One region of the Salmonella sp. HY31 genome, then DNA from elsewhere that is predicted to be linked to it. Evidence: predicted binding sites of a transcription regulator. Region 1 holds the regulator's gene; each other region holds the start of a gene.

Region 1 (4,273 bases):
CATGAAAAAGTTATGGCTAATCATGCGAACAAAAAACCACCAGACGTTGAAAGTTTCAGCGCCCCCGCATTAACTGCAAAGAAAATAAGCCAGCATCCGCTGGCTTATGGAAAGTTATACTTACGAAAGGTAATTAGACGCTATTTTTGGCAATTAAACGTTCCGGCAGAACAAAGCTAAATCGCGTTCCTTTACCAGGCAAACTGTCGACTTCAAGGCGGCTTTCATGATGATTCAGCGCATGTTTCACAATCGCCAACCCCAGGCCGCTGCCGCCCGTTTGACGCGAACGCGCTTTATCGACACGGTAGAAGCGTTCGGTCAGACGAGGAATATGCTCAGCGGCAATCCCCGGACCGTTATCTTGTATGCAAAACTCAGCGCCATGCGCGACATGTCGCCAGCTCACCGTAATATGCGTTCCCGCCGGCGTATGGTTTACCGCGTTATACACCAGGTTTGAGATCGCGCTGCGTAGCTGCTCTTCGTTGCCCAAAACGCTAAGACTATCGTCGACCTCAAACGTAAAGGTATGCTTCTGCTGGCTGAGCGTCTGCGCTTCACGCTCCACGATCCGCAGCATCATCGGTACATCCACTTTTTCATTTAATAACAGCGCCGGGGCCGCCTCAATTTTAGACAACGTAAGCAATTGTTTTACCAGCCCTTCCATACGATACGTTTGCTCGCGCATCGTATGCAGCGCTTTCTCTCGCGTCGCCCCCTCCAGCGCCTGTTCCTGCATCATTTCCAGATAGCCTTGCAATACCGTCAATGGCGTACGCAACTCATGGCTAACGTTGGCGAAAAAGTTACGCCTGGCGCCTTCAAGCTGATGCATTTGCGTCACATCGCGCGCCACCATCAGGAGTTGTTTATCGGTATAAGGCATGACACGGATCTCCAGGTGCCGCCCGGTATTCAGCACCAGATGAAGCGGACGGGTGAAATCACGCGTTTTTAAATACTGGGTAAACTCCGGGTAACGCAGCAGATTGAGAATATTCTGCCCGCTGTCATCCGGCCAGCGTAGCCCCAGTATCTGTTGCGCCAAACCGTTACACCAAAAAATGCCGCCCTCTTCTGTGGTCAGTACCACTGCATCAGGCAGCGACTCCGCGCCGCTGCGAAAACGTTTAATCAGGTTCCCCAGCTCGCGGCGGCGCTTCTTATTTCGCAACTGCATCTGGTGTAAACCGTATAACAGCGGCTCCCAACTTCCCCGTCCCGGCGGCGGCGTCATACTTCTGTCGACCCACAGCCACCAGGAGAGGCGCAATAAATTCCAGAAATGCCAGGCAAGCAGTCCCGTCACCGCCGCCAGTAAAAACCACGGCAGATAACCAAAAAAAGCGCTAAGGATAAGCGCGGGGATGCAACAGAGCACCAACTCCAGCACCAGCCTTTTCCATGACAGCCGTTCCAGCACGCGTCATACTCCCTCAAGAATGGAAAGCCTTCTCCGCCAGAAGCCTGTGATCTACTGGCGGAAAAGGCATTAAAAGCGGGTCGAAAAACGATACCCTGTCCCGCGTACCGTTTGCACCATCCGGTCGTGGCCGCTGTGCTCCAGCGCCTTACGCAAACGGCGAATATGCACGTCGACCGTCCGGTCTTCAACGTACACATTGGTGCCCCAGACATGGTTGAGTAGCTGTTCGCGACTATAAACCCGTTCCGGATGCGTCATAAAGAAATGGAGTAATTTAAATTCGGTCGGCCCCATATCCAGTGGGCTGTCGCCGGTCATCACGCGATGAGAGCCAGGATCAAGGCTCAGTCCCTGCATCTCGATCACCTCTTCGACCGCCATCGGTGAGATACGCCGCATAACGGCCTTAATGCGCGCCACCAACTCCTTGGGGGAAAACGGCTTGGTAATGTAATCGTCGGCGCCGGTTTCCAGCCCGCGCACGCGATCTTCTTCCTCACCTCTCGCCGTCAGCATAACCACAGGAATATCCCGGGTCATGGCTTCACGTTTGAGATGTTTAATAAACTGTAACCCAGACCCGCCGGGCAACATCCAGTCAAGAAGGATGAGATCCGGCCAGGGTTCATTAAGTTTATTCACCGCACTGTCATAATCTTCGGCTTCTACGGGCTGAAAGCCATTTTGTTCGAGCACGAAGCACACCATTTCACGGATCGGCGCCTCATCTTCTACGACCAGAATACGTCTCGCCATAATTTGCCCTGTTAGTCGTTAGTTATCAATGCCGCGCCATTATGCGTCAGATTTATGACAGATTTATGAAAAAAAGGGGTGGTATTGACAGCATGTTGATGATTTATGACACCGTTGAAACATTGCATTACCGTCTACTGGCGGTAAATTGCGCCCAAAAATGGAGGGGATGACGTGTATAATCCCGTTCACGCTTTTTTTGCATGGAACTATTATGCGCATCCTCCATACCTCTGACTGGCATCTGGGACAAAATTTCTACAGTAAAAGCCGCGCCGCGGAGCATCAGGCTTTTCTGGACTGGCTGCTGGAGACCGCGCAGTCCCATCAGGTGGATGCCATTATTGTCGCAGGCGATATTTTTGATACCGGTTCGCCGCCAAGCTATGCCCGAGAACTTTATAACCGTTTTGTCGTTAATTTACAGCAAACAGGCTGTCATTTAGTGGTGCTGGCCGGTAATCATGATTCCGTTGCCACGCTTAACGAGTCACGCGAAATTCTGGCGTTTCTCAATACAACCGTGATCGCCAGCGCGGGCTATGCGCCGCAACTACTTCATCGCCGCGATGGTTCTCCCGGCGCCGTACTGTGCCCCATTCCCTTTTTGCGCCCGCGCGACATTATTACCAGCCAGGCGGGGTTGTCCGGCAGCGAGAAACAGCAGCAACTCCTTCATGCGATTGCCGATTATTATCAACAGCAGTACCAGGAAGCGTGCCTGCTACGCGGCGAACGGAAGTTGCCGGTTATCGCGACGGGGCATTTAACCACCGTCGGCGCCAGCAAAAGCGATGCGGTACGCGACATTTATATCGGTACGCTGGATGCCTTTCCGGCGGAGCATTTCCCACCAGCGGATTATATCGCATTGGGACACATTCACCGCGCGCAATGTGTCGGCGGCACAGAGCATATCCGCTATTGCGGCTCCCCCATCGCCCTCAGCTTTGATGAGTGCGGCAAAAGCAAATGCGTGCATCTGGTGACCTTCGACCAGGGGAAATGGCAAAGTACCGAAAGTCTGGCCATCCCCGTTAGCCAACCATTGGCGGTTTTAAAAGGCGACCTGGCGTCAATTACCGAACAGCTTGAGCAGTGGCGCGGCATTGAGCAATCGCCCTCCGTCTGGCTGGATATTGAAATCACCAGCGATGATTATCTACATGATATACAAAGAAAAATACAGACATTAACGGAGTCGCTACCGGTAGAAGTATTACTGGTGCGTCGTAGCCGCGAACAGCGTGAACGCTCGCTGGCGAACGAACGGCGGGAAACATTAAGCGAGCTTAGCGTGGAGGAGGTTTTTGCGCGGCGGCTGGCGCTGGAAGCGTTAGATACCCCGCAGCGCGAGCGCCTGAATCAGCTCTTTTCCAGCACGCTCTACGCGTTGAATGAGGAGCATGAGGCATGAAAATTCTCAGTTTGCGTCTGAAAAACCTGAACTCGCTGAAAGGAGAATGGAAGGTCGACTTTACCGCCGAACCGTTTGCCAGTAACGGGTTATTCGCCATCACCGGCCCGACCGGCGCGGGAAAAACCACCTTGCTTGACGCCATCTGCCTGGCGCTGTACCACGAAACGCCGCGCCTGAATACGGTATCGCAATCGCAAAACGATTTGATGACGCGCGATACGGCGGAATGTCTGGCCGAAGTGGAGTTTGAGGTAAAAGGCGAAGCCTGGCGCGCGTTCTGGAGCCAGAACCGCGCCCGAAATCAGCCTGACGGCAATCTCCAGGCCCCACGCGTGGAGTTGGCGCGGTGTTCAGACGGAAAAATCTTTGCCGATAAGGTAAAGGATAAACTGGAGATGATCGCCACGTTGACCGGGCTGGACTACGGGCGCTTCACCCGTTCGATGTTGTTATCACAGGGGCAGTTCGCCGCCTTTCTTAACGCCAAAGCGAAAGAGCGCGCAGAGCTTCTGGAGGAGCTCACCGGCACTGAGATTTACGGGCAGATATCCGCACAGGTATTTGAAAAACATAAATCAGCCCGTCTCGAACTGGAAAAGTTACAAGCGCAGGCCAGCGGCGTCGCCCTATTGGCGGACGAACAGTTACAGCAACTGGAAGCCAGT
Region 2 (4,273 bases), 2.1 Mb from region 1:
TATCGACAAATTTCCCTGTTAGCAAAAGAACCGCCGGTAGAAGGAAGTCCGCTATTTTTATTGCAAAAATGTATGGAAACACTGACCGATGAGGGCTTGCTATAAAACAACACCGCCTGATGGCATTGCGTTTACCAGACCTACGCTGGCGAACGTTGCGCCAGGCCGGATGAGGCGTTTATGCCCTCATCCGGCGCTTCACTTCTACTATGGCATACCTTTAATCATTTTTTTGCAGGAACATGACCGCCTTATCCGGGAAGTCGGTGAACAGCCCGTCGACCCCCGCCTTGTTATACAGGATATCGTACAACTGATTGACATCTGTGGCATAGTCTGGCAATTGATCGGCACGCACAGTGTAAGGATGAACTACCATCTTATTCTGATGCGCGTCTTGCACCATTCCAGTCAGCTTGATGTTCCCTTTCGTCGAGCCTTCCGCAACCAACATATGGTAATCCGGACCAATACCGTCCGCATATTCCGCCACCTGCTTCATGGCGCCCGGCTTAAACATCCAGTCGTAGTTGTAATTCACCCAACGACCATCCGGCTGTTTCTGCTGTGTTTCATTCCAGTCGGTATACGCAATAAGCTGAACCAGATTGAGATCCATCCCCATTTTGGGTTCCAGTTCATTCTTAATACGTTTCAGCTCAGCGACATCAAAACACTGCAAATAGACATTATCCTGCTTGCCGGTATAACCATACTTCTTCAGCACTTCCAGCGTTTTCGCGGCAATATCTTTCCCTTCCTGATGATGGAACCACGGTGCTTTAATTTCCGGATAAATACCAATATTTTTACCGGTAGAGTGATTTAATCCCTGAACGAATTCAATTTCCTCTTCAAAGGTATGAATGCGGAAATCAGATTTTCCCATCGGGAAACGCCCCGGATAAGTTTGTACTTTTTTGCCGTTTTCAATATCAAACCCTTCGGTAAACTTCAGGGATTTAATTTCGTCCAGGGTAAAATCGATAGCGTAATAACGCCCATCTTTACGCGCCCGGTCCGGAAAACGGTCAGCGACGTCAGTCACCCGATCAAGGTAGTGGTCATGGAGGACGACCAGATGGTCGTCCTTTGTCATCACCAAATCCTGTTCCAGGTAATCTGCCCCTTGCGCATACGCCATCGCTTTCGCCGGTAGCGTATGCTCCGGCAGATAACCGCTGGCGCCACGGTGGGCAATGACGACTTTTTCAGCCGCCACGGCACCGCTTCCGATTGCCATTCCTGCCAACATCAGTGCCACGCTAAGGTTTTTCAGTGTGGTTTTCATGTTTATTAGCCTCCGTTGCGTTTTAACTGCAGCTCATCATGATGGCGTTTTTCGCCAATCATCACGACCACCAGCAGGATTACCGCCAGAATGCTGCCGCCAATCATCACCATAAAGCCGCCATCCCAACCGAAGAAGTCAACGGTATAACCCACAATGGCGCTTGCGGCGACAGAACCGCCCAGATAACCAAACAGACCGGTAAAGCCCGCCGCCGTACCCGCCGCTTTTTTCGGCGCCAGTTCCAGCGCATGAAGACCAATCAGCATCACCGGACCGTAAATCAGGAAGCCGATAACAATCATACAAATCATATCAACGGTTGGGTTGCCAGCCGGGTTCATCCAGTAAACGATGGTCGCAATAGTGACCAGGGTCATAAAGAATACGCCCGTCGCGCCACGGTTGCCGCGGAATACTTTGTCTGACATCCAGCCGCACAGCAGGGTGCCTGGAATACCGGCATATTCATAGAGGAAATATGCCCAGGAGGATTTATCCAGAGCGAAATGCTTCACTTCTTTCAGGTACGTTGGCGACCAGTCGAGGATACCGTAGCGCAGCAGGTAGACAAACACGTTGGCGATAGCGATATACCACAGTAATTTGTTCGGCAATACGTACTGCATGAAGATTTGCTTCGCGGTGAGCTCTTCTTCCGCTTTTTCGTTGTAGTCGTCAGGATAGTCGTTTTTATACTCTTCGATAGGCGGCAGACCGCAAGATTGCGGCGTATCGCGCATCATTGCGAAAGCGAACAACGCCACCACAATCGCGCCAAAGGCTGGCATATAGAGCGCCGCTTTCCAGTCGTTAAACCACGCCATCCCCAGCAGGAACAGCAGTGGTGGGATACCGCCGCCGACGTTATGCGCGCAGTTCCAGACTGACACAATGCCGCCGCGCTCTTTCTGCGACCACCAGTGAACCATCGTTCGACCGCACGGCGGCCACCCCATCCCCTGGAACCAGCCGCAAAGGAACAACAGCACAAACATCACGGCGATGCTGGACGTCGCCCACGGCACAAAACCCATAAACAGCATGACTGCTGCGGCCAGAATCAACCCTGCCGGCAGGAAAACGCGCGGATTCGAGCGATCGGACACCGACCCCATTATAAATTTCGAAAAACCATAAGCGATGGAAATCCCGGATAGCGCAAAGCCCAGATCGCCGCGCGAAAAACCCTGCTCTACCAGATAGGGCATCGCGAGGGCAAAGTTCTTGCGCACCAGATAATACGCGGCATAGCCAAAGAATATCCCCAGGAAAATCTGCCAGCGTAACCGGCGATAGGTCGGATCAATCTCCGCCGCTGGCAAGCGCGCTTTATGCGGCGCTGGTTTAAAAATACTCAACATATTGTAGCCTCCGTGGCCCGTATTTTATTTAGAGATAAACACCGCAGTTCGTTCAAACGACCCCGCTGTTCCCAGTGTGGCCGCGATGTTAAGTAAAGATCTGTCTCATGAATGTGAATTACAGCACATATTGTTACAGATTTATGAATAATGTTCAGAAAAGCGCACGAAATCACGTTTCATTTTCGAATAATGAGCGATTATGCGCGAAATCAAACATTCCATATGATTTGTATGGCTAAATGATAAAAAACGAACTGTGAGGAAAAACAATGAAAACTCGTGACTCGCAAGCAAGTGACGTGATTATCATTGGCGGTGGAGCAACAGGCGCAGGGATCGCCCGCGACTGCGCGCTGCGCGGTTTACGTGTCATCCTGGTGGAGCGGCATGATATTGCGACCGGCGCGACCGGGCGTAACCACGGGCTGCTGCACAGCGGCGCTCGTTATGCCGTTACTGACGCGGAATCCGCGCGCGAGTGCATTAGTGAAAACCAGATCTTAAAACGGATCGCCCGCCATTGCGTCGAACCGACGGATGGTCTGTTTATTACGTTACCGGAAGATGATCTTGCGTTTCAGGCCACCTTTATTCACGCCTGTGAAGCGGCAGGCATTCGCGCTGAAGCCATCGATCCGCAGCAGGCGCGCATCATTGAGCCCTCCGTTAATCCTGCGCTCATCGGCGCGGTAAAAGTGCCGGATGGCACCGTGGACCCTTTCCGCCTTACCGCCGCCAATATGCTGGATGCCAGAGAACATGGCGCAATCGTCTTAACAGCGCATGAAGTAACCGGGCTCATTCGTGAAGGCGCAACGGTCTGCGGTGTTCATGTGCGCAGCCATCTCACTGGCGAAACCCAGACGCTTCATGCGCCGGTGGTGGTCAATGCGGCAGGTATCTGGGGACAACGGATCGCCGAATACGCCGACCTGAGTATCCGCATGTTTCCGGCAAAAGGGTCGCTGTTGATCATGGACCATCGGATCAACCAGCATGTGATTAACCGCTGCCGGAAACCATCGGATGCCGACATTCTGGTACCTGGCGATACGATTTCACTGATCGGCACCACCTCTACCCATATTGATTACAATGAGATAGACAGCAACCGCGTTACCGCAGATGAAGTAGATATCCTGCTGCGTGAAGGGGAAAAACTGGCCCCTGTCATGGCGAAGACGCGTATTCTGCGCGCGTATTCTGGCGTCCGCCCGCTGGTGGCCAGTGATGACGATCCCAGCGGTCGTAACGTCAGCCGCGGTATTGTGCTGTTCGACCACGCCGAGCGCGACGGGCTTGAAGGCTTCATTACCATTACCGGCGGGAAGCTAATGACTTACCGCCTGATGGCGGAATGGGCCACCGACGCCGTGTGCCGCAAGTTGGGCAATACACGCCCCTGCATCACGGCGGATACGCCGTTGCCTGGCTCAAAAGAGTCTACGGAACATACGCTGAAACGCATTATCTCGCTTCCCGCGCCGCTACGCGGATCGGCGGTTTATCGGCATGGCGATCGCACGCCGGGATGGCTGAGTGAAGGCCGCCAACACCGTAGCCTGGTCTGTGAATGCGAGGCCGTCACGGCCGGTGAAGTGCAGTATGCCGTCGA
Region 3 (4,273 bases), 1.2 Mb from region 1:
AAGGGTTCTAAAGCCGGCCATCTGGCCTACCTGGGCGATGCGGATATCGGCGACAACGTGAATATCGGCGCGGGGACCATCACCTGTAATTATGATGGCGCGAACAAATTCAAAACGGTTATTGGCGACGATGTGTTTGTTGGCTCCGATACCCAACTGGTGGCGCCGGTTACTGTCGGTAAAGGGGCCACCATCGCCGCAGGGACTACCGTCACCCGTAACGTAGCCGACAATGAACTGGTATTAAGCCGCGTGCCGCAGGTTCATAAGCAAGGCTGGCAGCGTCCGGTGAAGAAAAAGTAAATCACGATCATGGCGGGAGCGCTTCGCTTGCCCGCCCGACATTCAACCTGTTTTTGTAGGCCGGATAAGCGTCAGCGCCATCCGGCAGACCGGAGATGAGAGGATAAAATAATCCTCCGCTCAATGAGCAGTACTTATAAAAATAACCCCACTCTCTACAAGGCTCGGGGCGCCCGCCACGACGGGCATACAGGTTAGCGACAACGCATGGCGAAATGCCATAATCAGGAAATTAAACTATGTGTGGAATTGTTGGCGCTATCGCGCAGCGTGATGTAGCTGAAATCCTTCTCGAAGGTTTACGTCGTCTGGAATACCGTGGTTACGACTCGGCCGGCCTGGCCGTGGTGGATGCGCAAGGGCACATGACCCGTCTACGTCGTCTCGGTAAGGTACAAATGCTGTCTCAGGCCGCGGAAGAACATCCGCTGCACGGCGGGACGGGGATTGCTCACACGCGTTGGGCAACGCACGGTGAACCTTCAGAAGCAAACGCGCATCCGCATGTTTCTGAACACATCGTGGTGGTGCATAACGGCATCATCGAAAACCATGAACCGCTGCGTGAAGCGTTAAAAGCGCGCGGTTACACCTTTGCTTCCGAGACCGACACGGAAGTAATTGCTCACTTAGTGCACTGGGAGCTGAAACAAGGCGGTACTCTGCGAGACGCGGTTCTACGTGCGATCCCACAACTGCGTGGCGCATATGGCACGGTGATCATGGATACCCGCCATCCGGATACGTTGCTGGCTGCCCGTTCGGGTAGCCCGCTGGTTATCGGTCTGGGCATGGGCGAAAACTTTATCGCTTCCGATCAGTTGGCCCTACTGCCGGTGACCCGCCGCTTTATCTTCCTGGAAGAGGGCGATATCGCAGAAGTGACCCGTCGTTCGGTCGCTATTTTCGATAAAACCGGTGCGGAAGTGAAACGTCAGGATATTGAATCTAATCTGCAGTATGACGCCGGTGATAAAGGCATTTACCGCCACTATATGCAGAAAGAGATCTACGAACAGCCGAACGCGATTAAAAATACGCTGACCGGGCGTATCAGCCACGGTGAGGTGGATTTAAGCGAGCTAGGGCCGAAAGCCAACGAATTGTTGTCTCAGGTTGAACATATCCAGATTATCGCCTGCGGTACGTCGTACAACTCCGGGATGGTCTCTCGCTACTGGTTTGAAGCGCTGGCCGGAATTCCGTGTGACGTGGAAATTGCCTCGGAATTTCGCTATCGCAAATCTGCGGTGCGCCGTAACAGCCTGATGATCACGCTCTCCCAGTCTGGCGAAACGGCAGACACCTTAGCGGGCCTGCGTTTATCCAAAGAATTGGGCTACCTCGGATCGCTCGCCATTTGTAACGTACCGGGCTCTTCTCTGGTGCGTGAATCCGATCTGGCGATGATGACTAACGCCGGGACGGAAATCGGCGTTGCTTCTACGAAGGCGTTCACCACCCAACTGACCGTTTTGCTAATGCTAGTGGCGAAACTGGCGCGTCTGAAAGGCCTGGATGCGTCCATTGAGCATGACATCGTTCATGGCCTACAGGCGCTGCCGAGCCGTATTGAGCAGATGCTCTCGCAGGACAAACGCATCGAAGCGCTTGCAGAAGATTTCTCCGACAAGCATCACGCGCTGTTCCTCGGTCGTGGCGATCAATATCCGATTGCGCTTGAAGGCGCGCTGAAGCTGAAAGAAATCTCTTACATTCATGCTGAAGCTTACGCGGCAGGCGAGCTGAAACACGGCCCGCTGGCGCTGATTGACGCCGATATGCCGGTTATTGTGGTGGCGCCGAACAACGAACTGCTGGAGAAACTGAAATCCAACATCGAAGAAGTTCGCGCTCGCGGCGGTCAGCTTTATGTCTTCGCCGATCAGGATGCGGGTTTCGTCAGCAGCGACAACATGCACATCATTGAGATGCCGCATGTGGAAGAGGTCATTGCGCCCATCTTCTACACTGTTCCGCTGCAACTGCTGGCGTATCACGTGGCGCTGATTAAAGGCACCGATGTTGACCAGCCGCGTAACCTGGCGAAATCAGTAACGGTGGAATAACCCCCTCCATGCCCCGCAGCAGCGGGGCATTTCTCTTATTATTTTATGATGACAAACTGTCATCTTTCCTGCCTGTTCTCCGTGTCATAAAAAGAAAATTTTTTTGCAATATGACGATAGTGATAATAAATAACATATTGTTTTTTAATATGTTTATAAAATCGTGATGTCGATATTGTTGATTGTCATAAAACTGTAATATTAAGTACATTTAACTGTCACCTGTTTGTCCTATTTTGCTCATCGTAGCAACTCAAACAATGATTTACCGAAACCGTGCAGGAGACATTATGAAAGTTATGCGTACCACTGTCGCAACTGTTGTCGCCGCGACCTTATCGATGAGCGCGTTCTCTGCCTTTGCAGCAGCAAGCCTGACAGGTGCCGGTGCAACGTTTCCTGCGCCGGTATATGCCAAATGGGCGGATACCTACCAGAAAGAAACCGGTAACAAAGTCAATTACCAGGGAATAGGCTCTTCCGGCGGCGTGAAACAAATTACCGCAAATACCGTTGATTTTGGCGCGTCCGATGCGCCGCTGTCTGATGAAAAACTGAATCAGGAAGGCCTGTTCCAGTTTCCGACCGTCATTGGCGGCGTGGTGCTGGCGGTGAATATTCCAGGGCTCAAATCCGGCGAACTGGTGCTGGACGGTAAAACGCTGGGCGACATCTACCTCGGTAAAATCAAAAAGTGGGATGATGAAGCCATCACCAAACTGAACCCGGGCGTGAAGCTGCCCTCACAGAATATCGCCGTGGTGCGTCGCGCTGACGGTTCCGGCACTTCCTTCGTTTTCACCAGTTACCTGGCGAAAGTCAACGACGAGTGGAAATCGAAAGTGGGCGCGGGTTCTACCGTGAACTGGCCAACCGGCCTGGGGGGGAAAGGTAACGACGGCATCGCAGCGTTTGTACAGCGTCTGCCAGGCGCTATCGGCTACGTTGAGTATGCGTATGCCAAGCAGAACAATCTGGCCTACACCAAACTGATTTCTGCTGATGGCAAACCGGTAAGCCCGACGGAAGAGAGCTTCTCTAATGCGGCGAAAGGCGCAGACTGGAGCAAAACCTTCGCACAGGATCTGACCAACCAGAAAGGTGACGATGTGTGGCCAATCACCTCCACCACGTTTATCCTGGTCCACAAAGTGCAGAAGAAACCTGAGCAGGGTTCTGAAGTGTTGAAGTTCTTCGACTGGGCATACAAAAATGGCGCTAAGCAGGCGAATGATCTGGATTACGCCAGCCTGCCGGATAACGTCGTTGAGCAGATTCGTACCGCCTGGAAGACCAGCATAAAAGACAGCAGCGGTAAGGCATTGTATTAATTTAGTATTCTGACGAAAATGGCGGGTGACGCTTACGTTTACCCGTCCTACGGTTCTGACTGTAGGCCGGATAAGCGCAGCGCCATCCGGCAACTTCGTAAACGCGTTTAACTTAAAGAGTGATTTATGGCTGCAACCAAGCCTGCTTTTAACCCGCCGGGTAAAAAAGGCGACATGATTTTCAGCGCGCTGGTAAAACTGGCTGCGCTGATTGTGCTATTGATGTTGGGCGGTATTATCGTCTCATTGATCATCTCCTCCTGGCCAAGTATTCAGAAATTTGGTTTCTCATTCCTTTGGACTAAGGAGTGGGATGCGCCAAACGATATCTACGGCGCGCTGGTGCCCATTTACGGCACGCTGGTGACCTCCTTTATCGCATTGCTGATTGCCGTTCCGGTCAGTTTCGGCATTGCCCTGTTTTTAACCGAGCTGGCGCCAGGCTGGCTGAAGCGTCCGCTGGGCATTGCCATTGAACTGCTGGCGGCTATCCCCAGTATTGTGTACGGCATGTGGGGGCTGTTTATCTTCGCGCCGCTGTTTGCGACGTACTTCCAGGAGCCGGTCGGC

What was found. Region 1 encodes PhoB, which activates phosphate uptake and scavenging genes when phosphate is short. Its sites were predicted from a motif close to CTGTCATAAAACTGNCNNAT; they were not measured.
Region 2: a site for PhoB is predicted at 2,786-2,805, ahead of glpT (glycerol-3-phosphate transporter). Genes of this name have one in related genera too.
Region 3: a site for PhoB is predicted at 2,555-2,574, ahead of pstS (phosphate ABC transporter substrate-binding protein PstS). Genes of this name have one in related genera too.

The regions. Positions count from the first base shown of each region.
Region 1 covers NZ_CP170479.1:3,562,123-3,566,395, forward strand. Annotated here, with positions in the region: gene phoR (phosphate regulon sensor histidine kinase PhoR) at 134-1,429, opposite strand; gene phoB (phosphate response regulator transcription factor PhoB) at 1,499-2,188, opposite strand; gene sbcD (exonuclease subunit SbcD) at 2,403-3,605, shown strand; gene sbcC (exonuclease subunit SbcC) at 3,602-4,273, shown strand, end outside.
Region 2 covers NZ_CP170479.1:1,481,086-1,485,358, reverse strand. Annotated here, with positions in the region: gene ACE15A_RS06925 (LysR family transcriptional regulator) at 1-105, shown strand, start outside; gene glpQ (glycerophosphodiester phosphodiesterase) at 221-1,291, opposite strand; gene glpT (glycerol-3-phosphate transporter) at 1,297-2,655, opposite strand; gene glpA (anaerobic glycerol-3-phosphate dehydrogenase subunit A) at 2,928-4,273, shown strand, end outside.
Region 3 covers NZ_CP170479.1:4,809,264-4,813,536, forward strand. Annotated here, with positions in the region: gene glmU (bifunctional UDP-N-acetylglucosamine diphosphorylase/glucosamine-1-phosphate N-acetyltransferase GlmU) at 1-303, shown strand, start outside; gene glmS (glutamine--fructose-6-phosphate transaminase (isomerizing)) at 543-2,372, shown strand; gene pstS (phosphate ABC transporter substrate-binding protein PstS) at 2,663-3,703, shown strand; gene pstC (phosphate ABC transporter permease PstC) at 3,830-4,273, shown strand, end outside.